2 regions of the Haemophilus sp. UMB1048 genome follow, and region 2 is predicted to be linked to the other one. Evidence: riboswitches for the same ligand, from Rfam matches in the RefSeq annotation. Region 2 holds a riboswitch; the other holds the start of a gene.
The links. Region 2 has a riboswitch for preQ1 ahead of queC (7-cyano-7-deazaguanine synthase QueC). Riboswitches for the same ligand answer to the same signal wherever they lie in the genome.
Positions count from the first base shown of each region.

Region 1: linked by a shared signal. The riboswitch ahead of QP437_RS08935 (7-cyano-7-deazaguanine synthase) and the one ahead of queC (7-cyano-7-deazaguanine synthase QueC) in region 2 are both predicted to bind preQ1.

Region 1 covers NZ_JASOPB010000009.1:32,408-48,064, forward strand. Annotated here, with positions in the region: gene QP437_RS08855 (mannose/fructose/sorbose PTS transporter subunit IIB) at 1-667, shown strand, start outside; gene QP437_RS08860 (PTS mannose/fructose/sorbose transporter subunit IIC) at 686-1,483, shown strand; gene manZ (PTS mannose transporter subunit IID) at 1,494-2,327, shown strand; gene QP437_RS08870 (hypothetical protein) at 2,397-2,771, shown strand; gene QP437_RS08875 (MBL fold metallo-hydrolase) at 2,810-3,883, shown strand; gene QP437_RS08880 (carboxymuconolactone decarboxylase family protein) at 3,988-4,533, shown strand; gene QP437_RS08885 (redoxin family protein) at 4,577-5,053, opposite strand; gene msrAB (bifunctional peptide-methionine (S)-S-oxide reductase MsrA/peptide-methionine (R)-S-oxide reductase MsrB) at 5,063-6,124, opposite strand; gene QP437_RS08895 (DMT family transporter) at 6,238-7,104, shown strand; gene QP437_RS08900 (Fe(3+) dicitrate ABC transporter substrate-binding protein) at 7,196-8,086, shown strand; gene fecC (iron-dicitrate ABC transporter permease FecC) at 8,086-9,075, shown strand; gene fecD (Fe(3+) dicitrate ABC transporter permease subunit FecD) at 9,075-10,058, shown strand; gene fecE (Fe(3+) dicitrate ABC transporter ATP-binding protein FecE) at 10,058-10,825, shown strand; partial or broken gene QP437_RS08920 (poly-beta-1,6 N-acetyl-D-glucosamine export porin PgaA) at 11,036-11,476, shown strand; gene pckA (phosphoenolpyruvate carboxykinase (ATP)) at 11,596-13,212, opposite strand; gene QP437_RS08930 (alpha/beta hydrolase) at 13,473-14,297, shown strand; PreQ1 riboswitch class I at 14,367-14,432, shown strand; partial or broken gene QP437_RS08935 (7-cyano-7-deazaguanine synthase) at 14,458-14,583, shown strand; gene merR (Hg(II)-responsive transcriptional regulator) at 14,783-15,175, shown strand; gene merA (mercury(II) reductase) at 15,204-15,657, shown strand, end outside.
Region 2 covers NZ_JASOPB010000002.1:167,813-183,469, reverse strand. Annotated here, with positions in the region: gene QP437_RS02630 (malic enzyme-like NAD(P)-binding protein) at 1-408, opposite strand, end outside; gene QP437_RS02625 (DUF1919 domain-containing protein) at 609-1,238, shown strand; gene rsuA (16S rRNA pseudouridine(516) synthase RsuA) at 1,248-1,946, shown strand; gene QP437_RS02615 (Bcr/CflA family multidrug efflux MFS transporter) at 1,948-3,138, shown strand; gene QP437_RS02610 (sodium:alanine symporter family protein) at 3,214-4,653, opposite strand; gene nagK (N-acetylglucosamine kinase) at 4,791-5,708, opposite strand; gene QP437_RS02600 (phosphatase PAP2 family protein) at 5,854-6,579, opposite strand; gene ribA (GTP cyclohydrolase II) at 6,646-7,293, shown strand; gene QP437_RS02590 (hypothetical protein) at 7,339-7,482, opposite strand; PreQ1 riboswitch class I at 7,606-7,650, shown strand; gene queC (7-cyano-7-deazaguanine synthase QueC) at 7,652-8,329, shown strand; gene parE (DNA topoisomerase IV subunit B) at 8,526-10,424, shown strand; gene nirK (copper-containing nitrite reductase) at 10,441-11,634, shown strand; gene parC (DNA topoisomerase IV subunit A) at 11,645-13,900, shown strand; gene gltS (sodium/glutamate symporter) at 13,937-15,151, shown strand; gene folC (bifunctional tetrahydrofolate synthase/dihydrofolate synthase) at 15,207-15,657, opposite strand, start outside.

The sequences.
Region 1 (15,657 bases), on a different contig from region 2:
TGATGCCAAAGATGGCGCCAGCTTAGATGAATTGGTAGAAACCGCGAAAGAAGTCGGGGTCGCTGCTGTGAAATCCTTCCGTCAACCTAAAGAAAGCAAGCCTGCTCCAACGCCAACTGCTAAACCAGCTGAAGCACCAAAAACCTCTCCAAATCCAACCGCACTTTCTGGCAATATGAACATTTCCTTATTGCGTATTGATAGCCGTTTAATCCATGGTCAAGTAGCGACCTCTTGGGCGAAAGCAGTGAAATGTGAAGCGATTTTTGCGGTAAATGATGATGTGGCGAATGATGCGCTTCGTCGTGATTTATTACTCCAAATCGCCCCTGAACATTTGAAAGCTTATGTGATTCCTGTAGACAAAGCCATTAAGGTGTATCACAACCCGAAATATGCGGGCAAAAATATTCTTTGGTTGGTAACCAACCCAACAGATATCGTGCGCTTAATCGAGGGTGGCGTAAAAATTGATAAAGTTAACGTGGGCGGTATGACGTTCCGTGAAGGCGACAAAATGCTTTCCCAAGCGGTTGCCGTCAACCCAACAGATGTAGCAGCATTTAAACAGCTTTTAGATAAAGGCGTGGAATTAAGCTTACAACAAGTGGCGAGCAGCCCGAAATCAATGCTCACGCACAAAGAGCTTGATGCGATTCAATTTTAATTACGAGGACAATTCATTATGACAACAATGGAAATTATTTTAGTCACGCTCGTTGCCGCCATTTGCGGTATGGGGAGTGTATTGGACGAACGTCAAACTCATCGTCCTTTAGTTGCTTGTACCTTAATCGGCTTAGTATTAGGTGATTTAGAAACCGGTATTATTGTCGGTGGTACCCTTGAATTAGTGGCATTAGGCTGGATGAACGTCGGTGCGGCAATGGCACCAGATGCGGCATTAGCCAGTGTGATTGCAACGATCCTCGTCATCAAAGGCGGCCAAGATAAAGGGAGCGCATTAGCGATTGCGATTCCGGTAGCGGCGGCAGGCCAAGTATTAACCATCTTCGTGCGTACTTTAACCATCTTCCTTCAACACAAAGCCGATGATTTTGCCGCAAAAGCCAACTTCCGCGGCATTGAATTCTGTCACTTCAGCGGTCTTGCGTTACAAGCGTTACGTGTGGCAATTCCAACCTTCTTCGTTGCATTAGTAGCAGGTACAGATACGGTGACTGAAGCATTGAACGCCATTCCAGAAGTAGTCACTCGCGGTTTACAGATCGCAGGTGGCTTTATCGTAGTCGTCGGTTATGCAATGGTCATCAATATGATGCGTGCAGGCGCATTAATGCCATTCTTCTTCCTAGGCTTCGTAATCGCCTCTTTCACCAATTACAACCTTGTAGGTCTCGGTATTTTAGGCACATGCTTAGCGATGATTTACATTCAATTAAACCCACGTTTCCATCAATCTACTGCGCCACAAGCAGTTGCAAAACGTGAATTAGCTGACGATGAACTTGAAGGACTATAAGGAAGAAATTATGACTGAACAAACTAAAAAATCATTAACAAAAGGCGATATTCGTAGCACTTACTGGCGTTCAACTTTCTTGCTAGGTTCCTTCAACTTTGAACGTATGCAAGCAATGGGGTTCTGTGTATCGATGATCCCAGCCATTAAACGTCTTTACAGCAAAAAAGAAGATCAAGCGGCCGCATTAAAACGCCACTTAGAATTCTTTAATACCCAACCTTGGGTGGCCTCATCTATCATCGGTGTAACCGCCGCAATGGAACAAGAACGTGCGAATGGTAACGATATTGATGACTCAGCAATCAGCGGGGTGAAAGTCGGTTTAATGGGACCATTAGCCGGTGTGGGTGACCCAATTTTCTGGGGGACATTACGTCCTGTATTAGCGGCACTTGGCGCGGGCTTAGCCCTTACCGGTAGCCTTTTAGGGCCATTACTTTTCTTCATCGGTATCAACCTTTGCCGCGGTTTAACCCGTTGGTATGGCTTTAAATATGGCTATGAAAAAGGTACCACCATCGTTAACGATATGGGCGGCGGCCGCTTACAAAAATTGACGCAGGGGGCGTCTATCCTCGGTCTCTTTGTCATGGGCTCACTGGTATCGAAATGGACGAGTATTAATATTCCATTAGAACTTTCTCGCTATAAAAACCAAATGGGCGAAGAAGTGGTGACCACCGTACAAAGCGTGTTAAACGATCTCCTCCCTGGTCTTGCAGCGTTAGGTTTAACTTTCTTATGTATGTATTTATTACGTAAAAAAGTCAATGCCATGTACATCATCTTCGCCTTATTCGGCGTGGGTATTTTAGGCTATCATTTTGGTGTGTTAGCGTAATATATTATGATATTGCCTTCCCTCTTTCGCTTGAGGGAAGGCAAATTTTTAGCATGACATATAAATCCTATGAACCTGAAAGATCTCATCAAGCCACCACCGGCTGAAGGCTATATCAAAAATTCATCCAATTTAGTGACCGCACTTTTTGTTCTCGCGGGCATTCTTTATTACCCCACTAATGGCTATGGTGCTGTCATCGCCTTAATTGCTGCACTGATTGTGTTAATCGGGCAAAAAATGCTGATTGCTCAAACCAATAAAGACTTCACCGAAATGCAGTTAGCCGAGAAGCAATTCCAAGAAACCCAAAACAGCGATTACCTCCGCTTTATTGAAGCACGCGCCACCCAAATGTTGCGCGACAACAAAGTCCTTTCCGAAAAAGGCAAAAAAGAGTTAGAAAGATTACTTACTGTAGTAAAAACACATTTAAAGGTATAATGCTGCCAAATTTATATTTGGAAAGTATCCTTATAAATATGAGACATACAAAGAAACTCATTACTCTTGCGGGAATTGCCTCATTTGTCACCTATTGGTTTTATCTGCCAACTTATCCGGTATATCCGAAGAGTGATCATTATGATCCTGATACACAAACTTTCTATAATGCAGAACCTCAACGCGCACCAATAAATGTTGCAAGTGCACTTTGGGAAATGACATTTCATGAAAAAGATTTTCACCCGAAAAAACCATTGCCAACAGTCAAACCAAATTGGACCGAGTTATTAACGCCAGCTGAACAGAGTCGATTTATGTGGTTTGGACATTCGACGCTACTTATGCGTATTGGCAATCAAACCATCATTACCGATCCGCTTTTTGGAAATAGTGCGTCCCCTGTACCAATAATGATGCACCGTTTTCAACCACCTGTGGCAGAAATTGAAGAATTACCACCTATAGATGTCGTGCTGCTTTCACATAGTCATTACGATCACCTAGAACAAGAAAGCATCGAGAAATTAATGAAAACACAAAGTCATTTTGTGGTTTCTTTAGGAATGGGCGTAATTTTACAAAAATGGGGAATAGATACAGCTAGAATTACGGAGTTAGACTGGTGGCAAAGCACTGAACGCAATGGCGTAAAATATACTGCATTACCTGCAAGACATGATTCTAGCCGTGGCTTGTTTGATCATAACAAAGCATTATGGTCTGGTTTTTTAATAGAGCATAAGCGCGGTCAAAATGAAGAACGTTTTTACTTCCATGGTGACTCCGCCCAAGGTAAACATTTTGATGAAATTGCCAGCCGTGTCGGTAAAATTGATATTGCGTTTATCGAGAACGGACAATATGACGAAAGATGGCCCAATAACCATCTTTTCCCTGAGCAAACCGCACAACTCGCGGCAAAACTACAACCAACAAGATTTATGCCCATTCACTGGGGCGCTTATCCCCTTGCCTTGCATACGTGGAATGAGCCTGTACTTAAAAGCGTACCAATGGCAAGAACACTGGGCGTGAATACACTTACGCCATTGTTAGGACAAGTATTTGACGTAAATACAAAAACAGAAGATTGGTTTACCCAAGAATAATCATAACTTTTGGCTATATGAAATAAGCTTTTCTTCTTTTTCTTACTTAAGTTAGAAAGGTATTATCAAGCAGAAATTTATGATTTATCCCTTAGGAGTAGTTTATGTCTCAATTTAAAATTCACACCATTGAATCAGCCCCTGAAGCAGCACAAGAAGCCTTAAAAGCCGTACAAAATGCCAATGGGTTTATTCCAAATTTAATTGGTGTTCTCGCAAACGCCCCTACTGCACTTGAAACTTATCGCACAGTGGGCGGCATTAATGGTCGTAACAGCTTAACGGCAACAGAACGCGAAGTGGTGCAAATTACTGCGGCTGTAGTTAACGGTTGTGGTTTCTGTGTAGCAGGCCACACGAAGATCGCTTTAAAAGTGTTAAAACTTGAAGAAGAGCTTGTAAACCAAATTCGTGCAACTGCTCGTATTGAAAGTGATAAAAAACTGGATACTTTAGCACGTTTCACCCTTGCCGTTATTTTGCAAAAAGCAAAATTAACTGAAGCGCAGCTTAAAGCGTTCTTTGATGCGGGTTATACTCAAGAAAATGCTATTGATGTGATTTTAGGTGTTAGCCTCGCCACATTATGTAACTATGTGAACAACATCGCTGAAACCCCAATCAACCCTGAATTACAGGCATTTGCATAATCAAGCCAATATAAAAAGTGCGGTCAAAAATGACCGCACTTTTTTATTCCTTCACAAATTGTTTAATTTGATCTGAATTCAAATGACCTGGCTGCGCTTTGATAAGATTTAAATCCTTATCCAATAGCAAATTAAATGGATAGCCTAACACATTAGCACGTTTAATAATTTCCCCATTTTCATCCAATAATACCGTGATATTTTTATAGTCCAAGCCTTTATACCAATTGATAAATTTTTGGCTATTTTGTTCGTTCTTTTGTCCGGGTGAGGCAATCGTAATTACATTAAAATTAAGATTCTTTTCAGCACTGAGATCATCAATTTCTGCTAAACCCGCCAAGCAAATTGGACACCAGGATGCCCACATTTTGATATAAAGCGGTTTACCTTGATATTGTGATAAGGTGACGGTTTGATTATCCAACGTTTTCAAGGAGATATCCGCCAAAGACACCTTCTCTTGTGCAAAACTCAATGGACTCAAAAATAATAAAAGTGCGGTCAATATTTTTTTCATTTTTTCCTCTTATTTCACAAAGGGAATCAAATCGCCATAGCCTTGTTTTTCCATTTCATCTAATGGAATAAACTTAATCGATGCGCTGTTGATGCAGTAACGCAAGCCGCCTTTATCACGCGGACCATCATCAAACACATGGCCTAAATGGGCATGACCACTGCGACTTAACACCTCAATACGAGTCATATTAAAGCTATTATCTTTTTGATACTCCGCCACTTCAGCGGCAATCGGTTTGGTAAAACTTGGCCAACCACAACCGGATTCAAACTTATCTTTGGAAGAAAATAACGGTTCTCCCGTGGTGATATCCACATAAATACCAGGCGCGAAATTATCCCAATATTCGTTACTAAAAGAACGTTCGGTATGTTTGCCTTGTGTCACGTCATATTGAAGTGCGGTCAATTTTTGCTTTAATTCTGTATCACTTGGTTTTGGGTATTTTTTATCATCAATTAATGGCTCATCGGCTTTTTTGATGTCAATATGACAATAACCATTCGGATTTTTCTTGAGATAATCCTGATGATACTCTTCCGCCTCCACATAATTTTTCAGCGGTTCTACTTCAATTTGAATCGGTTCTTGATATTTGCTTTGTAAGGTTTTCAATGCTGCCTCAATAACCGCTTTATCTTGTTCATTTTGATAATAAATACCCGTGCGATACTGTCTGCCACGATCATTGCCTTGCTTGTTAATACTGGTTGGGTCGATAACACGGAAATAATATTGCAATAATTTATCTAACGAAATTTTGTTTGGATCGTAAGTCACTTTCACGGTTTCAGCATGATCTGTCGCATGCAATAATTGATAATTCGTGGTATCACCTTTTCCATTGGCATAGCCCGAAACCGCATCTGTCACGCCTTGAATACGTTCCATATAAGCTTCTAGTCCCCAAAAACAACCACCTGCAAGATAAATAATGCGTTGTTCTTGTTTACTTTCCATTGTCATTTTTTGCTCCTTTGATGAAGTTGGATCATCAGCATACGTTAAACTACTTTGTAAACCGCCAAAAAGTGCGGTTAATATGAGAAATGTTTTTGTATATTTCATTTTCTTTCCTTATTATAGAAAATATCTTCAGATTACATTTCATTAGACGAAGACAAGCCCATTTTCTTACAAAATAAGGCAATTTTTTACCGCACTTTATGCAAGGAACCCTTATGCCAAACATACATCTCCGCAATAATTATCAAAAGGCTGTTGTTTGTATGGTGTTAGCTTACATCAGCATTGCCTTAATGGGCGTATTTGTAAAATACGCCTCTGATGAATTACCGTCCAGTGAAATTTTATTTTCCCGTTTTTTTATTGGTTTTGTGTTTCTCCTGCCTTTTTTAATTAAAGATGGCGATTTCAAAGTTGATATGTCGCAATGGAAGTTTCTCGTTTTGCGTAATCTCGCCGGCATTGCTAGTATGTTGTTAACCTTTTACGCGATTAAATATTTACCAATTTCCATTGCGACTTTATTGATGAATACGTCCGCACTTTTTGTGCCTTTATTGCTGTTTTTCTTTAAAGTCAGAACACCATTAAAAGTATTAGCTTGTAGTTTTATGGGTTTTATCGGTATATCCATCATTATGCTGACCAACGGATCAATGAATATCAACCCTATCCATGTAGGCTATGCGTTAGGTGCTGCTGTGCTAGCAGCCATGGCATTTATCAGCTTACAAGAGCTCAATAAACACAACTCACCTAAAAATATCGTGTTTTACTTTCACTTATTAGGCTCGATTTTATTGCCACTCTTTTTCATCACGCAGTGGAAAATGCCAACATTACATGGATTTACTCTGCTACTTTTAGTGGGCGGATTCGGTCTTATTTTCCAATTGTTATTGACTCGCGCCTTTAAATACGCGCCTGCAAATGTTATTACGCCTTTTGCTTTTACTGGCGTGATTTTCTCCAGCATCTGTGACTGGCTCTTCTGGGATAACGTACCTAGTCTGAATTTCTGGATTGGTTCATTAGTCATCATTATCGCTGTCAACTTGCTTGCTAGAATGCGGGCAAAATAGAGAAATCCGACCAAATAGATAAAATATAACTATTCCCAATAACATTGTTTGAGTGTATAATCCAAATGGTTTTTATTATTGAGGACACATTATGAAAAAATTATTCAAAACCACTTTAGCTTCTGCATTATTAATGGTATCCGCATTCGCTAGCGCCGTGACGGTTAAAGATGCGAAAGGTGAATTTACCCTTGATAAAACCCCAAGCCGTGTTGTGGCATTGGAATATTCTTTTGTGGATGCTTTAGCCCAAGTCGGTGTTAGCCCAGTGGGTGTGGCTGACGACAACAAAGTCGATCGTATTCTGCCGCAAGTACGCGAAAAAATTGCTGCATGGCAATCCGTTGGTACGCGTTCTCAACCGAGTCTTGAAGTGATTGCTTCCCTCAAACCCGATTTAATTATTGCTGATCCATCTCGCCATACTGCAGTATTTGAAGAATTGAAAAAAATTGCGCCAACAGTGATGTTTGATTCCCGTCATGAAAGCTACCAAGAAAATCTTGAAACTGCGCAGAAAATTGGTGATTTAGTGGGTAAAAGCGCCGAAATGAAAGCGAAGATCAATGAACATAATGATTACATTGCCAACATTGCAAAAAATCTAGGTGTACAAGGCAAAAAAGCCTCATTTAGTACTTCCCGAGAAGATAAATTTAATATCCAAAATGACAATGGCTATGTGGGTAGTTTCTTAACGACATTAGGTTTTGCCCCAACCAAACTCAATAGCGATCAGGCTTTCGTGGAAATCAACCTTGAACAATTAGTAATGGAAAAACCGGAATACTTGTTCATCGCCCATTATCGTGATGAAAGTATTGCGCGCAAATGGGAAGCCGAGCCACTTTGGAAAGCCATTCCTGCCGTAAAAGCGAATCATGTTTACAGCGTTGACGCTGACATGTGGGCTCGCGGTCGTGGCTTAGAAGCGAGCAAAATTATGGCAAAACAAATTGAAGGTTTCGTGAAACAAAAATAATGATGAAGTCCACTTTCCGTTGGGGAGTTTCCCTTATCATTCTGGCTTTTCTATTATGGGGAAGCCTGTTTTTGTATTATCCCATCGAAATTCGACCGCTTGCAGCTTTACAAGCGCTCCTCCCCGATGGCGATGAAATTGCCAAAATTACGGTAACCGATTTACGCTTACCGCGCGCATTAGTTGGCATGATTTTAGGTGCCAATCTTGCGGTGGCGGGGGCGTTGTTACAAACCATTACGCGTAATCCACTAGCCTCGCCTACACTACTCAGCGTGAACTCGGGAGCCAGTCTTGCCATGGTGACCACCAGTGCGTTTAGCCCCCTGATTCTTTCTGGTTATAGCATTGCTTTAGTGGCTAGTATCGGCGGCGGTCTGAGTTGGTTTGTGGTAATGCTGATCAGCAATGGTTGGAAAGACAACAGTGGAGATCGTAGCCGAGTGATTTTAGCGGGGATTGCCGTATCACTACTTTGTGCAGCGCTCACGAAATTGGTGCTCATTATCGCGGAAGATCATGCCTTCGGTATTATGAGTTGGCTAGCTGGCGGCATTGCACATGCCCGTTGGAATGAATTATTGACGTTATTTCCGTTCTTTATTTTGACCGCACTTTTCTGCCTATTTTTTGCCAGCCGTTTGAATTTACTCAATTTAAGCGATGAATCCGCTCGTTCCCTAGGCATCAATCTCTTTCGTTTACGTTGGTACGCTAACATCATGGCGTTATTGATTGTGGGCTCAAGCGTGAGTGTTGCTGGCCCAGTTGCCTTTATTGGCTTACTCGTGCCCCATCTTGCCCGCTATTGGATTGGTTATGACTTGCGAAAATCGCTCCCTATGGCGATGTTACTCGGTGCAATTTTAATGCTCGCTGCAGATACCATTGCCCGTGCGGTGAACTTCCCTAGCGAAGTGCCTGCTGGTGCGGTGCTTGCCTTAATCGGTGCCCCAGTCTTTGTATTATTTGCCAGAGGAAGACACTAATGCGAACCTCTCATGTATCTTTTCGCGCTATCGGCTTTTATGTCATCACGCTCAGTATGATGGTACTACTCTTTGGATTGAGTATTCGCCTTGGCACTTATACGCTTTCTTTTGAGGAAATTTGGGCGGCCTTTCAGCCTGATGATAAAAACTATTTTACCTTGATGGAATATCGTCTCCCCCGTGCAGTGTTAGCGATTTTATTAGGCGGAGCCTTAGCAATTTCTGGTGTGTTAGTGCAAAGCGTGGTGCGCAATCCACTTGCCTCTCCCGACATTTTAGGGATTAACAACGCGGCTGGGTTGGTTGCTGTTTCGGTATTGATGTTCTTGCCAAACTTAGCATTTTACTGGATGCCAATTTTTGCCTTTTTAGGCGGCGTGCTCTCTTTTGTCATTTTATGGATCGTGTGCGGTTTTAACTTCCGCCCTATCAAAATGGCAATCATTGGGGTCGCACTTTCCGCATTATGGGCAGCCATTAGTCATTATCTGATGCTTACCAATCCGGTCGAGATCAACACGGCTATGTTATGGCTCACAGGAAGCCTGTGGGGGCGCAGCTGGTCTTATTTGAATGTGGTATTGCCATGGTTAGTGGTATTGCTGCCCTTACCATTTATTTTCTGTCGCGATCTCGATACCCTTGGTTTAGGTGAAAACAAAGCCTCCACCCTGGGCGTAACCGTAAATAAAGTGCAAATTAGCGTTTTAGTGTTAGCGGTAGCTCTTTCCACTACAGCTGTGGCAATTGGTGGTCCGATTGCCTTTTTAGGCTTGGTTGCTCCGCATCTTGCCCGTCGTTTAGTCGGTGGCAGACATCGCACCCTATTACCGGCAGCCTTGATTATTGGCGCCCTCTTATTACAACTTTCGGATATTTTGGCGCGGGTGATTGACCCACCAACTGAACTACCAGCGGGTATTCTGACCGCGATTATCGGTGCGCCATATTTCTTCTACTTATTGATGAGAACTAAATAATGAGCATTGAAATCAATAATTTATCTTTAGGTTATCAAGATAAACTCGTGGTTAAAAATCTGTCGCTAAAATTCCCGAGAAATAAAGTGATTGCATTAATCGGCCCAAATGGTTGCGGTAAATCCACCACATTAAAAGCGGTAGCTCGCTTGCTTAAGCCAAAGCAAGGTTCAATCACCCATAAAGGTCAGGATATTTGGCAAAAAAGCCCTAAAGAATATGCCCAAGAATTGGCTTTTCTCCCGCAGCAACACCTGGTACCCGAAGGGATTAAAGTGCGGGAATTGATCGCCTACGGGCGTTCGCCTTACTTAAATCTCTGGGGCAAACTCAGCCAAAAAGATGAAGAATTGGTTAATTGGGCGATGGCACAAACACAAACTACCGAACTCGCCGAGCAGTTAGTTTCCGATTTATCCGGTGGCCAGCAACAACGGGTATTTTTAGCCATGACTCTTGCGCAAGATGCCGAATTAGTGCTACTCGATGAGCCTACCACTTATCTGGATTTAAACCGCCAAGCAGAACTCATGGGCATGATGCGACAAATGCAACAAAACGGTAAAACCGTGATTACGGTGTTGCATGATCTCAACCAAGCCTGCCGCTATTGCGATTACTTAATCGTCATGAAAAAAGGTGCCTTAATGGCACAAGGCACACCTGATGAAGTGATGACCGAAGAGTTACTTAAGGATGTGTTTGATTTGGATGTCATCATTCATCGTGATCCTATCAGTAACACACCGATGTTTATTTTGAAATAACTTTCAATCACTTCTCTAAATATCAAATAGGCGTTTTATTTTACTAAAACGCCTATTTTTTTACCTAAAACATCCGCTGTTATACATAACTAATATTTTTTATCGCCCAACTTGAGGTCAGACCACTTTACGAAACTTACACTTTCTTTACATTGTCATAAATATGGAGTCCACAATAAATAATTATAATTAAACATAGTAGAAGTTAATATGAAGTCTCTATCCCATATCTTTAAGGCTGTGCTATTAGTAGGTGTCAGTACCTCAGTAGTACAGGTTGCCTATGCCCAAAATTCCTCTATTGATACCGAACGAGAAAATATCATCATTTTCTCTCGTCAAGGAGAGGCTCAATTAAATCAAGCTATTCCAAAACTTGAGGCCTTATTTAAGAGGACACACGATATTAAAGTGCGCGATGATTTAATTACACTCTATCTGAGGACGAATCAATCCGCTAAAGCACTTTCACTTTGCGAAAGCTGCGCACCCGCGCAATTTTCTCAAAATGAACTGGAAAATTTAGGCAAAGCCGCTCGAAATGAAAAACAATACGACCGTGCCGTTGCATTCTATTCCCAATTGCAAAAGCAATTCCCTGATAATCCAAATGGATGGCTTGGTGGCGCATTAGCCCCCACTGAAACCAAAAACTAAAACTACACTGCGGCAAAAAATGCACTGAATGTTTAAAAGAAAACCGCACTTTGATTTAAAAACCAAAGTGCGGTTATTTTTAGAGATGTTTAATTAGATATGATATTCTCTAATTAAGCTTTTGGACCCGCTGCAATAAGTGCTTTACCTTCTGCATTAGTCGCATATTTTTCGAAGTTTTTCACGAAACGTCCTGCAAGGTCTTTCGCTTTCGCTTCCCATTGTGCTTTATCAGCATAAGTATCACGAGGGTCTAAGATCGCAGGATCTACACCAGGTAATGCTTTTGGAATCGCTAAGTTAAAGATTGGTAACTCACCCATTTCAGCTTTTTCTATAGAACCATCTAAGATTGCATCGATAATACCACGAGTATCTTTAATTGAGATACGTTTACCCGTACCGTTCCAACCAGTATTAACTAAATACGCTTCTGCACCAGCAGCTTGCATACGTTTAACTAATACTTGAGCATATTGTGTTGGGTGGAGAGTTAAGAACGCTGCACCGAAACATGCTGAGAAAGTTGGAGTTGGCTCAGTAATACCACGCTCTGTACCAGCTAATTTAGCAGTGAAACCAGATAAGAAGTAGTATTTGGTTTGCTCTGGTGTCAATTTAGACACTGGAGGTAACACACCGAATGCATCCGCAGTTAAGAAAATTACTTTCGTTGCGTGACCTGCACGAGATACTGGTTTAACAATATTATCAATGTGATAAATTGGGTAAGACACACGAGTATTTTCTGTTTTAGAACCATCATCGAAATCAACTGAACCATCTGCACGAACCACGACGTTTTCTAATAATGCATCACGGCGGATTGCACGGTAGATATCTGGCTCATTTTCTTCAGAAAGATGGATAGTTTTCGCGTAGCAACCACCTTCGAAGTTGAAGATACCTACATCATCCCAACCGTGCTCATCGTCACCGATTAATTCACGTTTTGGATCGGTGGAAAGGGTGGTTTTACCTGTACCTGATAAACCGAAGAAGATTGCTACATCACCGTCTTTACCTACGTTAGCAGAACAGTGCATTGCACCTACACCTTTAAGTGGTAGGAAGTAGTTCATCATTGAGAACATACCTTTCTTCATTTCACCGCCGTACCAAGTACCACCGATTAATTGAATACGCTCAGTTAAGTTAAATGCAACGAAGTTTTCAGAGTTCAAACCTTGTTCTTTCCAGTTCGGGTTAGTACATTTAGAACCATTCATCACCACGAAATCTGGTTTAAAAGTTTTTAATTGTTCTTCTGTCGGACGAATGAACATATTTTTCACAAAGTGTGCTTGCCATGCCACTTCCGTCACAATACGCACTGCGATACGGTCTTTTTCACTTGCACCACAGAAACCATCCACCACAAATAAACGTTTACCAGAAAGTTGTTTAGTCACAAGACCTTTCAAGCTTGACCACGTTTCTTGAGTCATTGGTTTATTATCGTTTTTCGCTACATCAGACGTCCACCACACTGTATCTTTTGTGGTATCATCTAAAACGATATATTTATCTTTCGGTGAACGACCGGTAAAGATCCCTGTATCAACAGCCACCGCGCCAGTTGTGGTAAGTGTACCTTTTTCAAAGCCTTCTAAGCCTGGTTTTGTTTCTTCTTCAAAAAGTTGTTCATAACTTGGGTTATAAACCACTTCTTTAACATCACGAATACCAACGGCTTCAAGTTCTTTAATTACGTTTTTAACATCAGTCATAGTTCACCTCTTGATTAAAAAGTTTAAAAATTTTTTCCTATGCTCATTGTATGGGAATTGTCAAAAAAAAAATGTTAACTAGATCTCATTTTTGAACATTCATTGGAAATTTCTACCTATTTTTAGGGTGTTTTTGGGAGCCAAGATAAAGTGCGGTTGATTTCACCTTTACTTTTCCTATATAGTGATAACCATTCTCAAATTAAGACCGGATAACCATGTTCTCATTTCTGCGTTTACCCTTTTTATTTTTCCTGCTGATGTGTACGCAAAGCGCGCAAGCAGAACCCAACTTTAAGATTCCTCCTATTCAAGAAAGCATGAAAAAAATGTATCAAATTCAACAAAAAGATTTTACTTTTGAAGGCAAGCATTATCGTTTGTTTATTGCTATTCCACCGAAAACGTCGAAAAAACTGACCGCACTTTATACGCTAGATGGTAACGCTCAATTTCCAATAGCAGTGAATGCTGTCAATCCTCATAAACCACTCCCCCTTATTGTTGGTATCGGTTATGTATCTGATAAAGCTTACGTCATTGAGGAACGAATGAGAGATTACACTTTTCCAGTAGAAGGCGCTGAATTTGCCAAAGGAGGGAAAGCCGCTGATTTTCTACGTTTTATTCAACAAGATGTAAAGCCTTATATTGAACAGCATTTCGATATCAATAAGGAAAAACAATATTTCTTTGGCCATTCTTTTGGTGGGTTGTTTGGATTATACGTGCTCTTCCATCAACCGGATTTATTTCAACATTACACATTGGCAAGCCCTTCTCTTTGGTGGGGGAATGGTTCATTTTTGCCTCAAAATGAGCCATGGATTAGCCAAAAACCATCACATATTCTGATTACATTAGGCTCTTATGAAGAACATCCTGAACAGGATCCGAATATCACTGAAGAGCAATTACAGCGTATTAATCAACGGAAACAAATGCGAACAATCAATGCGCATCAACTGGCGGAAATATTAACCAAACAAGGAAATTCCGTGGCGTTTATTTCCATTCCCAATAAAAACCACGGTGGCTCAATTCCTGACGCAATCAAACATAGCTTGGAACAAGTGCAACAATAAAACGTCCAAAAAAATCCCCGTTATCATGATGATCTGCCCCAAGAAATTTGACCGCTTATTTTCTCTTCATTTTCCGTGGTTCGAAACTTTCCCACGGTTAGTCAATATTTGACGAGAAAACAAAACTAAGGATGTTTATGCAACAAAATAAAAAGCCCTTGTGATTTTTTCAGGCGGCCAAGACTCCACAACTTGCCTATTTCAGGTCATCGCAGAATTCGGCAAAGAAAATGTCGAAGTAGTGACCTTTCAATACGGACAACGTCATGCAATTGAGCTAGAAAAAGGGCTTAACGAATACTTAATAGTTTAAAAACAACTGGTGTTTAAATTGGATTTTCTGGTGGGATGTTAGGATAATCAATAGTATTATATAAAAGTATCAATCACATACGAGTGATACTTTGGAAAAAAAATAAAATAGTCCAATTTACTTGACCGTGTACTATGGTACATGGTTTATAATATTCAGGGGGTGAAATAAGATGATTTATCGCATTAGTGAGTTTGCAGATAAATGTGGAGTTAATAAAGAAACGATCAGATATTACGAGCGAAAAAATTTATTACAAGAACCTCACCGAACGGAAGCTGGTTATCGGATATATTCATATGATGACGTTAAGCGTATTGGGTTTATTAAACGAATACAGGAACTTGGTTTCTCTTTAAGCGAGATTTATAAATTACTTGGTGTTGTAGATAAAGATGAAGTTCGTTGTCAAGATATGTTCGAATTTGTTTCTAAAAAACAAAAGGAAGTGCAAAAACAAATAGAGGATTTAAAACGAATTGAAACTATGTTAGACGACTTAAAACAACGATGTCCAGCTGAAAAGCAATTACATTCGTGTCCAATAATAGAAACATTAACATGAGAGATTAATTAACGAAAGGAGCTTTTTTATGAATAAATTTAAGGTAAACATTTCAGGAATGACCTGTACGGGTTGTGAAAAACACGTAGAATCAGCACTTGAAAAGATAGGTGCTAAAAATATTGAGTCTAGTTATCGTCGTGGTGAAGCAGTATTTGAACTGCCCGATGATATTGAGGTTGAAAGTGCAATAAAGGCGATTGATGAAGCAAATTACCAAGCCGGAGAAATTGAAGAAGTATCATCACTAGAAAACGTGGCGTTAATTAATGAAGACAATTATGACCTTCTTATTATTGGTTCTGGTGCTGCTGCCTTTTCTTCGGCAATTAAAGCTATAGAATACGGTGCAAAAGTTGGAATGATTGAGCGTGGAACGGTTGGGGGAACCTGTGTGAATATTGGCTGTGTTCCGTCAAAAACTCTTCTTAGGGCAGGGGAAATCAATCATTTATCAAAAGACAATCCGTTTATAGGTTTAC
Region 2 (15,657 bases):
TTCAAGGTTAATGCCACCAAACGTTGGTTCTAATGAAGCAATAATATCGATTAATTTATCTGGATCGTGTTCGTTGATTTCAATATCGAATACGTTGATGCCTGCAAATTTTTTGAACAATACACCTTTCCCTTCCATAACGGGTTTTGAGGCAAGCGCACCAATATTTCCTAGACCTAACACGGCTGTACCATTTGAAATAACGGCTACTAAATTAGCACGCGCAGTATAACGACTTGCGGCTGAAGGATCTTTTTCAATTTCTAAACAAGGCTCTGCGACACCTGGGGAATAAGCAAGGGCTAAATCATGTTGGGTTTCTAACGATTTGGTTGGGGTGACCGCAATTTTTCCCGGAATTGGGAACTCATGAAAATCTAATGCAGCTTGGCGCAATTGTTCGCTCATATAAAAATACTCCATTTTCACTTAGGCTAAATAAAATTTGCGCCATTATACTCTCTTTTAAACAGAATTTTGTGACATATCGCAAAAATTTTACAAAATTATTACAAAAATATGAGTAAAATCGACTGCACTTTTGTCTTTTCTTCACATTCAGAAGCAAAAACGTTACTATATCGCAAAAAATATACAGGATATAAACAATGAGTTTGTTTTCTAAATTTAGAAGCGCCATCAATAAATTACAACGGAAAGCGATTAATCAAACCTATCAAAAACGTTTAACCAATCAAGGCATGTCGGTGATTTCTGCCAACTGTGTCGGCGCGTTTATTTTGCACGATCTAAATCAGCCTTTTAACTCCCCATTTGTTAATCTCTATTTAGATCCGAGCGATTTTGTTCGCTATCTACAGAATATCGAATTCTATCAAGCACAACCTCTTCAATTTATACAAACAGAAAAACCGTATCCCGTTAGTCTATTAGGTGATCTTAAAGTACACTTTATGCACTACCACTCCGAACAAGAGGCTCGAGAAAAGTGGGAATCTCGCTCTCAGCGTTTAGACTTCGATAACTTGTTTATTATGATGACAGATAAAGATGGTGGAAAAGGTGCAAAATATGAAGACTTGCAAGCTTTCGATAACTTGCCTTATCCAAACAAAGTGGTCTTTACTCACAAGCCATATCCTGAATTAAAATCCGCTTACTACATTAAAGGCTTTGAAAATGAAGGAGAAGTGGGCGATTTATTTACTTTTTCTGGTTGGAATGGTGAAAAATATTACGACCAATTTGATTACGTTAGCTGGTTCAATCAAAAATAAGAGTTTACGATGCGATTAGATAAATTTATTGCCGAGAATACTGGTTTAACCCGTTCACAAGCCACCAAGGTCATTCGCCAAAGTGCGGTCAAAATTAACGGTGAAATTGTGAAAAACGGTGCCACTAAGGTAAGTCAAGAAGATGAAATTTATTTTGAAGATGAATTGTTGCCTTGGGTAGAAGAAGGCCAATATTTTATGTTGCATAAACCTCAGGGCTACGTTTGCTCTCATGATGATGGTGACTATCCAACTATTTATCAATTCTTTGAACCGCCTCTTTCAGGCAAGTTACACAGTGCTGGGCGATTAGATGTGGATACCACTGGCCTCGTGCTATTAACGGATGATGGGCAATGGTCACATCGAATTACCTCACCAAAGCATCAATGCGAAAAAACCTATTTAGTCACTTTAGCTGACCCAGTTGAGAACCATTATGCTTCAGCTTGTGAAGAAGGCATTTTGTTACGTGGTGAAAAAGAACCAACTAAGCCAGCAAAACTTGAAGTATTAGATGATTACAACGTGAATCTGACTATCTCAGAAGGCCGCTATCACCAAGTGAAACGGATGTTTGCTGCGCTGGGTAATAAAGTCATGGCACTCCATCGTTGGAGAATTAGTAACGTTGAATTAGATGAAAGCTTAGAAGAAGGCGAATTTCGTCCACTTACTCAGGAAGAAATCGACAATTTAGTGAAATAATATGAGCCAAAATATTAAACCTACCTTTATTTTTATCGCCACGCTCGGCATCCTCTCGATGCTACCGCCTTTGGGCGTGGATATGTATATTCCGTCCTTTTTAAATATCGCTGAAGACTTAAATATCAACTCCGAGCAAGTACAGCATACGCTAACATTCTTCGCTTATGGTATGGCCGCAGGGCAATTATTCTGGGGGCCCTTTGGTGATAGTTTTGGTCGTAAACCGATTATTTTATTAGGGGTCATTATTGGTGCTATCACAGCCATTGTTTTAACAGGTATTCATTCTATTGGCAGTTTCACTGCACTGCGTTTCGTTCAAGGTTTCTTTGGGGCGGCGCCTGTTGTGCTTTCAGGGGCTTTATTACGAGATTTATTTAGCAAAGATCAGCTCTCTCGAATCATGTCCACCATCACGCTTGTCTTTATGATCGCGCCGCTTGTTGCGCCCATAATTGGTGGGTATATTGTGAAATATTTCCACTGGCATATGATTTTTTATGTGATTGGCATCATGGGATTTCTTGCTGCATTGCTTGTCTTTTTCATTATTCCCGAGACCCATAAAAAAGAAAACCGTATTCCCCTGCGCCTGAATATCATTGCCCGTAACTTTATGACACTTTCTAAACAAAAAGAAGTGCTAGGTTATATGGCGGCGGCTTCTTTTGGTTTTGGTGGCTTATTTGCTTTCGTCACTGCGGGATCGATTGTCTATATCGGTATTTATGGCATTCCAGTCGATCAATTCGGCTATTTCTTTATGATCAATATCGCGATTATGACCGCTGCTTCTTATCTAAATGGGAAATTTGTATTGAAGCTAGGTGCTGAAACCATGTTACGAATTGGTATTGCCGTACAATTTATTTCAGGAATTTGGCTATTTTTAACCGCACTTTTTGATTTTGGTTTTTGGTCAATGGCAATTGGTGTGGCCTTTTTTGTAGGTCAAAACCCATTAATCTCATCCAATGCTACCGCCTCTATTCTAGAAAAATTCCCAACTATGGCGGGTACCGCAAATTCATTAATGGGAAGTGTACGTTTTGGTGTCGGCGCTGTAATGGGATCCCTTGTGGCAAGCTTTAAAATGGAAACCGCTGCGCCAATGCTCTATACAATGACGGCTTGCGTGATGATTTCAGTCCTTTCTTATTACTTCCTGACTTATCGAAATGAACGATAAGGTGCGGTTAATTCTCAAGTCAATTTAAAACAATGAAGGCGGGAATCTCCCGCCTTTTCATATTTCATTAAATGCTTATTTCCAAATTCGATGCTCTAAAACACGCTTTTTAATTTCAGGATAAAGCTCGATTTTGAATTCTGGTTCTTTCCCTTCTTTTAATTGACGCTGATAATCTTTCATTAGTTTCCACACAATCGGGGAAAGTAAAACAATCGCGACTAAGTTAATAATTGCCATCACAGCCATTACCGTATCCGCAAAATTCCACACGACATTGCCTGATTTTACTGAACCGAAATAAACAAAGAACAATACCGATAAGCGGAACAACCATACAAACCAAGGTTTATTTTTAATAAAGCGGATGTTACTTTCCGCATAAGCATAGTTACCAATGATAGATGAATAAGCGAAAAGTAATAAGATGAAAGCTAAGAAGTGTACGCCAAATTCACCTACATGATAACGCAATGCATTTTGTGTTAAGGAAATACTTTTCAGCGTTTCACTGCCGTAATTATCTGAAAGCAGGATAATCACTGCCGTACAAGTACAGACAATCATGGTATCTACAAATACACCAAGCATTTGCACTAAACCTTGGCTTACTGGATGTTTGACATGTGCTGCAGCGGCCGCATTTGGGGCTGACCCCATCCCCGCTTCATTAGAGAATAATCCCCGTTTGATCCCCATCATCATAGCTTTAGACACAAGAGCACCAAACATGCCACCAGCAGCAGATTGGAAAGTAAAGGCACTTTTGTAAATATTGGCAATTACCGTTGGAATCATATCAATATGCATACCTAGGATAATTACCGCCATAATTAGATAAAAGAGTGCCATCATCGGTACTACGCTACTAGAAATGGTCGCAATACGTTTCACGCCACCAAAAATAATGGCGGCAGTTAATACCACTAAAACAAGGCCAACATACTCACCTTGCCAATCCCAAGCGTTTTTAGTTGCTTCTACGATTGAGTTTGCTTGTACTGAATTAAATGCAAAACCAAAGGTAAAAATAAGTGATACTGCAAACGCTACTGCTAAGCAACGTGATTTTAAACCTTGTGTAATATAGTAAGCGGGGCCACCACGGAAAGAGCCATCTTTATCTTGAATTTTGAATACCTGTGCTAAAGTAGATTCCGCAAAAGCACTCGACATGCCAATAAATGCCGTTACCCACATCCAAAATACAGCACCTTCACCACCTAGCGCAATAGCTGTTGCCACACCACTGATATTACCGACACCAACTCGGCTGGCTAACCCTGTTGCAAAAGCTTGGAATGGGGTTAAAGAATTACCTTCTGCAGCACGTCCGAACCACATTTCGCGTATACTTGTAGGGAAAAGACGTAGCTGTACTAAGCCTGTAGTAATGGTAAAAAATAGACCTACACCTAATAAAATAACAATGGTGATATTCCATAATGGCTCATCTAAATGTTCAACAACCCATGTTAAACCTTGCTCAATCCAGTTCCCAAATTCTGTCAGCATAAAAAACCTCGTTTAAAAAATCTATGTTCTGATTGTAAATAGACAAAATAAAAAATCCAGTTTTCTTAGAAAAAAACTGGACTTTTATCCTATAACATAAATTTTATTCAATTTTTTACTATTTTTTTAGATTAAATCTATTCACGTTTTAAAAATAACGCTGCAGCACCACGCACTCCACCAGAATCACCATGTTTTGCTTTTTTGATTGGTGGCACTTTCGCACTACGCATTAAATGAGGTGGCAATGCTTTTGGTAACGCTTCATAGAGATAATCAAAATTCGATAACCCCCCACCTAGCACAATCATATGTGGATCAAACGCAGTGATAATATTACCGATAGAAATAGCCGCTAACTCCACAAAAATGCGAACAAAATCAACCGCACTTTCCTCTTTCGCATAAAAACGATCGATAATGTCTTTGGCTGATAATTCTTCCCCTTTTAAATCACGGTACAACATTTCAAAACCGCGACCTGAAATATAAGTATCTAAACAGGCATGATTACCACAACCACATTGATAAATAGGGGCTTTATCCCAACCCAATAATTTTAAGGCATGATAATTTAATTGAAGATGACCTAACTCTCCTGCCATTCCCACTTGTCCTGAGTGAATTTTTCCATTAATCACAAAGCCACCACCAAAACCAGTGCCTAAAATCAGCCCTAATACAGAAGGATATTGGGTATTCTCTTCGTCCCAAGCTTCAGAAAGCGCAAAGCAATTTGCATCATTTTCAGCTCGCACTTCACGCCCGAGTATTTTCTCAAGATCGGTTAAAATAGGTTTATTATCTGCGACACGAATATTCGTCACTTCAGCAAGCCCAGTTGTCAAATTAACAAATCCTGGCAACCCAAGTCCTACCGTGCCTTTTTCACCAAAGTGGGCATCCGCACGTTCGACTAAAGTTTTAATCGCCTGTAACCAATCTTGATAATCTGTCTGTGGCGTTGGCACGCGCTCGGTATAAAGTTTTTCTAATTTTTCATTAAAAGCAGCCAATTCAATCTTTGTGCCACCAATATCAATACCGTAATACATATTGTCTCCTTAAAAGAGCGGTCAAAATTATTGAAATTTATAGGTTGTATTTTCCTTGAAATCAAAATGAAAATCCATGACAAAAATCATATTTTCTATAAGCAATAAAAAAGACCGGCTTTATCGCTAAAACCAGTCTTTGATGCTATTTATTGTTAAACAAGCCTTTCTTCTGTAAGAAACCAAAAATAATTAAATGAACAATCCATGCTGAAATTATCGCCACAAATAAATCGATTGGATAATGCATTCCAAGGCGTACACGGCTAATCAACATTAATACTCCCCAAATGGTCATGGCACCAATCAGTAATTCCGCTTTAAAAGAACGATTACCTAATAATTGGCTAAATCCAACGGCTAACATTAGCCAAGTGGCTGCAAAAATAGAATGTCCTGATGGGAAAGAATAACCTGTTTCATCTTCATAATGCGCTTTTAACCAGGCTGGTGTATCGGCTTGTGTAGAATAAAATTTATCAACTAATTTTGCACGCTCTGAACGATCTTGATGATAAAAAGCATCCGTAGTGCTTTCTGTTTTTTCTGCTAAATAGACGGTGAAAGGACGTGGCTCGGCAAAAACTGTTTTTAAACCTGTTTTAATCACTTGTGTGGATAATACCGACAGGCCCATTACAATCACGCCCATAATCCACTGTTTACGATTTTCAAAAAGAAAACGAAAAAGTAAAGCAAACACACCACAGGTAATTAAAGCATAAGGTACGCTACCCGTTTCGGTTAAAAGATAAAGCCAATAATCCCATTCCATTAATTGGTTGTTTCCATGCCAATGATAAGCAAACCCCCAAACAAAAAATGGTACAAGACAAAGGAATAACGTATATAATGACAGCCTTTTAAACATTGTTGCCTCTTGATAATAAAAATAAAGTGCACATTTTAGCAGAATAAAGTTGAAAAAGGATACGTTATGTCAAAAATCCAACTGGTTGCTCAAGCCAATTTGCCTACTGAATATGGCATATTTAAAATGGTCGGATTTGAATTTCCCGATACAAAAAAAGAACATGTCGCATTAGTAATGGGTGATATTTCAAACCAAGATGAGCCTGTGCTCGCCCGTATTCATTCGGAATGCTTGACTGGTGATGCATTACACAGTTTAAAATGTGATTGCGGTTTCCAGCTTGCAGCCGCATTACGTCAAATTAGCGAAGCGGGTCGAGGTGTGTTGATCTATCATCGTGAAGAAGGACGAGGTATTGGTCTAATTAATAAAATTCGTGCTTATTCATTACAAGATCAAGGCATGGACACCATTGAAGCCAACCTTGCATTAGGCTTTAAAGCTGATGAACGTAACTTTAATGTGTGTGCCGATATGTTTGAATTATTAGGTGTGAAGCAAGTTCGCTTGATGACAAACAACCCGCAAAAAGTAGAAACCATGAAAAAAGCGGGAATTAATATCGTAGAACGCGTACCATTAAATGTAGGTGAAAACCGTTACAATACGAAATATCTTGATACCAAAGCAAAAAAAATGGGCCATTATATTGTGCATAATAATGAAGAGCATTTAATGACTTGCCCACATTGCCAAGAAGAAGTGATTTAAATAAAAAAGCCATACAACTGTATGGCTTTTCTTTTATCAAAACAATTATTGATTAACGCCCCAATGACGAGTGTCTTTATCAAATTTCATGCCTGAATGAGATCCTTCCGAACCATTAAAATAAACGTCTTTATTTGCGCAAGCTGAAATTACTAATGCACCGATAACAATAAGAATTAATTTTTTCATTGTGTTTACCTTTTTAAAACTAAGTTGCCAAAATTGTATCACAATTTTCTCCGCTTTTTCCTGCTTAAATTAGTCCTTTTCTTGCAAAATTTATCTTTGACTTCTACAATACCGCTTCATTTTTAACTTGTAGTTCGCAAACCTCCTACATAAAAAAACTAGGTATCCTATGAATATTTCAAATCCTAATCACAATCGCAAAGCCCTTGTGATCTTCTCTGGTGGACAAGATTCCACAACCTGTTTAATTCAAGCTATTGCCGAATATGGCATGGAAAATGTCGAAACCGTCACCTTTCAATACGGCCAGCGCCATGCTATTGAATTAGAAAAAGCCCGTTGGATCGCCAAAGATCTCGGCGTAAAACAAACGTTGATTGATACGTCCGTCATCAAATCTATTACCCATAATGCCTTAATGGATGCCAATGCAGATATTGAGCAAAAAGACGGTGAATTACCTAATACCTTTGTGGATGGACGAAATGCGCTCTTCTTATTGTATGCGGCGATTTACGCAAAAGGACAAGGTATTAATGACATCATTACGGGTGTATGTGAAACAGATTTCAGCGGCTATCCCGATTGCCGTGATGTGTTTATCAAATCCATGAATGTCACCCTTAATTTAGCCATGGATTATCCGTTCAATTTAAAAACACCGTTAATGTATCTCACCAAAGCACAAACTTGGGCATTAGCTGATGAATTAGGTGCGTTAGATTATGTTCGTCAGCATACCCACACTTGCTATGAAGGTGTTGAAGGTGGCTGTGGGGAATGCCCAAGTTGTAAATTGAGAAATAAAGGCTTGCAGGAATATTTAGCAACAAAAGCAAAAGCTTAGTATCTCGATAACTCACTCCATAACAGATTAAATAGATTCAAATGAACCCCAAGTGCGGTCAAAATTCACGTCAAATTTTGACCGCACTTTTACTTGATATAGTATCCTTATCTTTTCTCATCTTTGATTTTATAAACGCGTCATTTTTTGATAAAATCACGCTAATTTTTTTATAAATAAGTAACTAATTTTAAAAATGACTACAAATTATTCTGCTCAAGAAATTACGGTTCTAAAAGATCTCGAACCGGTGCAAATTCGCCCCGGTATGTACACGGACACTACCCGTCCAAATCACCTAGCACAAGAAGTTATCGATAACAGTGTGGATGAAGCTCTTGCGGGTTTTGCCACCAAAGTTGAAGTGATTTTACACGCCGATCAATCGCTTGAAGTCATTGATAACGGCCGCGGGATGCCAGTGGATATCCATCCAACGGAAGGCGTTTCTGGTGTCGAAGTAATCTTAACGAAACTTCACGCTGGCGGTAAATTCTCAAATAAAAACTATGAATTTGCTGGTGGTTTACACGGGGTGGGGATTTCTGTCGTCAATGCACTTTCTGAACGCGTTGATATTCAAGTTAAACGTAACGGTGAAGTGTATAAAATTGCCTTTGAAAATGGCGCAAAAGTAGAAGAATTAGAAGTCATCGGGACTTGTGGCAGACGTACAACCGGCACCACCGTTCACTTCAAACCTAATCCAAAATATTTTGATAGCAAGAATTTTTCTGTCAGCCGTTTACGCCACTTATTACGTGCGAAAGCCGTACTTTGTTCTGGCTTAGAAATTAAATTTGTCGATAAAGTGAATAACACTGAAGATGTGTGGTGCTATCAAGATGGTTTATCCGATTACTTAACTGAAGCGGTAAATGGTTTTGAAACCTTGCCTGAAAAACCATTTGTCGGTGAATTTAAAGGCTCCACAGAAGCGGTAAGCTGGGCATTATTATGGTTACCTGAAGGTGGCGAGCTTATTGCTGAAAGCTATGTAAACTTGATTCCAACAGTCCAAGGCGGAACACACGTAAATGGTCTTCGCCAAGGCTTGCTCAATGCCATGACCGAATATTGCGAATTCCGCAATAAATTACCACGAGGGGTGAAATTAACAGCAGATGACATTTGGGATCGCTGTGCTTATATTCTTTCACTGAAAATGCAAGATGCTCAATTTGCCGGCCAAACGAAAGAACGCTTATCTTCTCGTCAAAGTGCGGTCTTTGTTGCGGGGGTTTTAAAAGATGCCTTCAGTTTATGGTTGAATCAAAATGTACAAGATGCGGATCGCTTAGCTGAAATGGCGATCAGTTCTGCACAACGTCGTTTAAATGCCGCTAAAAAAGTCGTACGTAAAAAATTAGTGAGTGGTCCTGCTCTACCTGGGAAATTAGCCGATTGTGCATCACAAAATTTAGAAAAAACCGAATTATTCTTAGTAGAAGGAGACTCTGCGGGCGGCTCAGCCAAACAGGCGCGTGATCGTGAATATCAAGCTATTTTGCCGTTACGTGGAAAAATCTTAAACACTTGGGAAGTCGCCAGTGATCAAGTGCTTGCCTCAACGGAAATTCATGATATTGCTGTGGCGCTTGGTATCGATCCTGATAATGAAGACTTATCCCAACTCCGTTACGGTAAAGTCTGTATTTTAGCCGATGCGGACTCTGATGGTTTGCATATTGCTACCCTACTCTGTGCACTCTTTTTACGTCACTTCCCGAAATTGGTTCAAGATGGGCATGTTTATGTGGCAATGCCACCACTCTATCGTATCGACTTAGGCAAAGAAGTGTTTTATGCCCTCGATGAAAGCGAAAAAGAAGCCATTTTAGAACGTTTAAAAGGTAAAAAAGGCACCTTAAACGTACAACGCTTCAAAGGTTTGGGTGAAATGGATCCGTCACAATTACGTGAAACCACCATGGATCCGAATACACGCCGTTTAGTTCAATTAACCTATGAGCTAGGTAAAGATCAAGGGGCTGAAACATTAGAATTAATGGATATGTTACTCGCCAAAAAACGAGCGGAAGATCGCAAAAATTGGTTGCAAACCAATGGAGATCAAGTGGATTTAGCTGTTTAATTATTTGAGGTTAATCATGAACGAACAACGTCGAGATTTTTTTAAGAATAGTGCACTAGGCCTAGCAACAATTACATTGGGTGCAGGTTTAAGCCTTGTTCCTTCTGCTAAAGCAGAGGAAAAGCCCTCTAATACGGCAACCACTGCGGTTGAAAATTTACCAGAAATTGAAGCTGAACTGACGCTTGCGCCCAATGTGCCAAAACCGATTGAACGTAATCACCCTGCAAAAGTCGTGGTAAAACTGACCGCACTTGAGCAAATTATGGATTTAATGGATGGTGTGCAATTTAAATTCTGGACATTAAACGGTAGCGTGCCTGCGCCATTCATTCGTGTACGTGAAGGCGATATGGTGGAAGTGCAACTTTCCAACTCAGCGAGTTCAATGATGCCGCACAGTATCGATTTCCATGCTGCCGCTGTGCCAATGGGCGGTGCTATCGCGAGTGAAACGCCACCAACACACACATCAACCTTCCAATTTAGGGCATTACGCTCTGGCATTTATTTATACCATTGTGGCAGTCAGCCTGTTGATATTCACCTTGCTAAAGGGATGTATGGTTTAGTTTTAGTTGAGCCAAAAGAAGGCTTACCAAAAGTGGATCGTGAATTTTACATTATGCAAAGTGAATTCTATACAAAAGGTGAATTTGGCGATCCTGGCTTGCAGCCGTTTAGTATGAAAAAAGCTATTGATGAGCGCCCAGAATATGTCCTCTTCAACGGCAAAGTCGGCGCAACTATGGATGAAAATGCCTTAAAAGCAAAAACTGGCGAAACAATTCGCCTATTTGTAGGAAATGCGGGGCCGAATTTATGCTCTTCTTTCCACTTAATCGGTGCGGTATTTGACAATGTGTATGTAGAAGGCGGCACACTTGTTAATCACAATGTTCAAACGACCTTGATTCCATCTGGCAGTGCCACCATGGTAGAAACTCGAATTGATGTACCGGGTACTTATGTCTTTATGGATCATTCCATTTTCCGCGCTGTAAACAAAGGCACAATGGGACATATTGTGGTTGAAGGCGAAAAAAATCCAAATATTTATTCCGGCAAATTAAAAGACGAAGCCTTTAAAGAAGCCAATCCACAAAAACCGCAACCTGTTCCTTATGAAATAGACAGTCATAAAGGAATAGATATGGGACATTCTCCTCACGAACATTCAGATACAAATTCTGGTGCAACAAGAAAATAGATAGAAAAATATGAGCAATATTAACTACGAAGGCATCGAGCAGATGCCTCTTCGCACCTTTACAGAAAAGGCTTACCTTAATTATTCAATGTACGTCATTATGGATCGTGCATTGCCTTTTATTGGCGATGGCTTAAAGCCTGTTCAACGTCGTATTGTCTATGCGATGTCTGAACTGGGTTTAAATGCCGCGGCAAAATTTAAAAAGTCCGCGCGTACCGTCGGTGATGTGTTAGGTAAATTCCACCCACACGGTGACTCTGCCTGTTATGAAGCCATGGTATTAATGGCTCAGCCCTTTTCTTACCGTTATCCTTTGGTAGATGGGCAAGGAAACTGGGGGGCACCAGATGATCCTAAATCATTCGCGGCAATGCGTTATACCGAATCTCGCTTATCCAAAATCGCTGAAATTCTATTATCTGAATTAGGGCAAGGCACTGTTGATTTCCAACCAAACTTTGATGGCACCTTAGAAGAACCACAATATTTGCCTGCACGTTTGCCTCATATTCTGTTGAATGGCACCACCGGGATTGCCGTTGGTATGGCAACAGATATTCCACCACACAATATTAATGAAGTAGCAGATGCAGCTGTCCTGTTATTAGATAATCCAAAAGCAGGATTAGATGATGTACTTAATATCATTCAAGGCCCTGATTTCCCAACGGAAGCGGAAATTATTTCTCCTAAAGATGATATTCGTAAAATGTATGAAACCGGCCGTGGTTCTATCAAAATGCGGGCAACATGGCATAAAGAAGACGGTGAAATCATCATTAGTGCACTTCCTCATCAATCTTCACCATCAAAAATCATTGCGCAAATTGCTGAGCAAATGACAGCAAAAAAATTGCCAATGGTGGAAGATATTCGTGATGAAGCAGATTACGAAAATCCTGTGCGTATTGTGCTTGTACCACGTTCAAATCGCGTTGACACAGATGCCTTGATGGCGCATTTATTTGCGACGACTGATCTTGAAAAAAGCTATCGTGTGAATATGAATATGATCGGGCTTGATCATAAACCAGCCGTAAAAGGCTTACTTCAAGTTCTCACTGAGTGGCTGACATTCCGTCGCACAACAGTAACACGTCGCTTACAGCATCGTTTAGATAAGGTACTCGCTCGTTTACATATTTTAGATGGTTTGATGATTGCCTTCCTCAATATTGACGAAGTGATTGAGATTATTCGTACTGAAGACGAACCTAAACAAGTTTTAATGGCTCGTTTTAACTTAAGTGATGAACAGGCAGAAGCCATTTTAAACTTACGTTTGCGCCATTTAGCCAAATTAGAAGAACATCAATTACAAGCTGAAAAAGATAAACTCGAAGAAGAGCGGTCAAATTTAGAGTTAATTTTAGGATCGGAACGTCGCTTAAATACCTTGATCAAAAAAGAAATTCAAGAAGACGCGAAAAAATACGCCAGCCCTAGAATGTCTCAATTAGTTGAACGTGAAGAAGCAAAAGCGATTTCTGAAAGTGAAATGACTCCGGCTGAACCTGTTACCGTCATCTTATCTGAAATGGGCTGGGTACGCTGTGCAAAAGGTCATGACATTGATCCGGCAGGATTAAGCTATAAAGCAGGCGATAAATATCTGGCGCACGCTTGTGGTAAAAGCAATCAACCCGTAATCTTTATTGATAGTACAGGTCGTAGCTACGCTTTAGATCCATTAAGCTTGCCTTCTGCGCGTTCACAAGGTGAACCGCTCACCGGTAAACTTACATTACCGGCAGGTGCGACGATTGAACAGGTTATTATGGAACCTGAAAAACAAGAATTATTGATGGCATCAGATGCAGGATATGGTTTTATTTGCAAATTTGAAGATTTAATTGCACGTAATAAAGCTGGAAAAGCCTTGATTTCTTTGCCAGAAAATGCGAAAGTCTTGAAACCTGAGACACTTTCCGAGTCGGCCTCACTTCTTGTGTCCCTCACTTCAGCGGGTCGAATGCTGATTTTTCCGGTACGGGATTTACCGGCATTATCAAAAGGGAAAGGCAACAAAATCATCAGTATTCCAGCAGCGAATGCAAAAGCGCGGTCAGAATTATTGGTGAAATTGTTCTTAATTTCAGAGCAAGCTAGCCTTGAGTTCCATTCCGGTAAACGAAAAATCACATTAAAACCGGAAGATCTGCAAAAATTCCGTGCGGAACGCGGCAGAAAAGGCTCCCAATTACCACGTGGATTACATAGCAATGTTGATATTGTGGTAGTTGAACCCGAACACAACTCATAAGAACTCTCGAAACCAAACTAAATAGGAGGATATTTCGTGAATATTGTTTTTGATACCTATCAAACGCTTGCTTTAGCAAGCTTTGTATTATTACTTGGTTATTTTCTAGTAAAACGTATTCGCGTTTTACAAGCATTCAACATCCCTGAGCCTGTTGTTGGTGGCTTTATTGTGGCTATTGCATTAACCATTTTATACAAAGTAAACGGCACCTCATTTACCTTTGAGGAAAGCTTAAAAACATCGATGATGTTAGTATTCTTCTCATCTGTCGGTTTAAGTGCAAACTTTGCCCGCTTAGTTAAAGGCGGAAAACCATTAGTTATCTTCCTACTTGTCGCTGCCCTTCTCATTGTTTTCCAAAATGCCATCGGTATTTTAGGTACTCAATTATTAGGCATTGATCCTGCTTACGGTTTACTTGCAGGTTCTGTTACCTTAACGGGTGGTCATGGTACAGGTGCAGCTTGGGCAGAAACATTCACTAAAGAATTTAACCTACCTGCTGCAACAGAAATTGCCATGGCATGTGCCACATTCGGTTTAGTCTTCGGTGGTATCTTAGGTGGTCCAGTATCTCGTTATTTATTAAATCGTCAAAAACAAGGGGAGAACCCAGAGAATGATGAAGTAGATGACGTACAAGAGGCATTTGAACACCCGACTTACAAACGTAAAATAAATGCGCGCTCAATCATTGAGACCATCGCAATGCTTTCTTTATGTTTACTCATCGGTCAATACTTAGATGGCTTAACAAAAGGTACACAAATGCAATTACCGACATTCGTATGGTGTTTGTTTACTGGGGTAATTATTCGTAACAGCTTAACCAATTTATTCAAATTCCAAGTGGCTGATTCAGCGATTGATGTATTAGGTAGTGTAGGTTTATCTATCTTCTTAGCCATCGCCTTAATGTCTCTCAAACTTTGGGAATTGGTAGGTCTTGCAGCAGATGTACTCATTATCTTAGCGGTTCAAGTTGCCTTCATGGCTTTCTTCGCCATCTACGTCACATACCGTATTATGGGTAAAGATTATGATGCGATTGTATTAAGTGCGGGTCACTGTGGTTTTGGTCTCGGTGCAACACCAACAGCCGTTGCTAACATGCAAGCGATTACTAGCCGTTTCGGACCTTCTCACAAAGCGTTCTTAATCGTACCAATGGTAGGGGCATTCTTTATCGACTTATTAAATAATGGTATTTTAAAAATGTTCTTAAACCTTGTTAAATACCTTCACTAATAAAATATAAAAAGAAAGGCTGACATTTTGTCAGCCTTTTTACTTTGCAAACCCATTATGCTAAATATTCTAAAAATTCCCCTACGGTGTGGAAAGATCCAAATACCAGCACAATGTCATTTTTATCTGCATTTTTAACCGCACTTTGCACACCTTCAACTACAGAATCTTCAGAAACACTTTTTGCTGATGGGTAAACTGATGTTAATTTTGCATGTAAGTCATCACCCGATTGACCACGGTAGCCGCCTAATGTGGCACAATGCCATTGTTCGATAATTGGCGTAAGTTGGGTAAACACCGACTCGGCATCTTTATCTTTTAACATACCGCAAACGGCAATAATACGCCCTGAAATTTGTGTTTTAAGTGCGGTCAATTTTTCGGCTAAATATTTTGCTGCATGAGGATTATGCCCAACATCGATGATCACTTTTGGCAACTGTGAATAAGATACATTCAAGCGTTCTGCCAATTTTTCTAATTGATTACCTTTTAATTGTTGG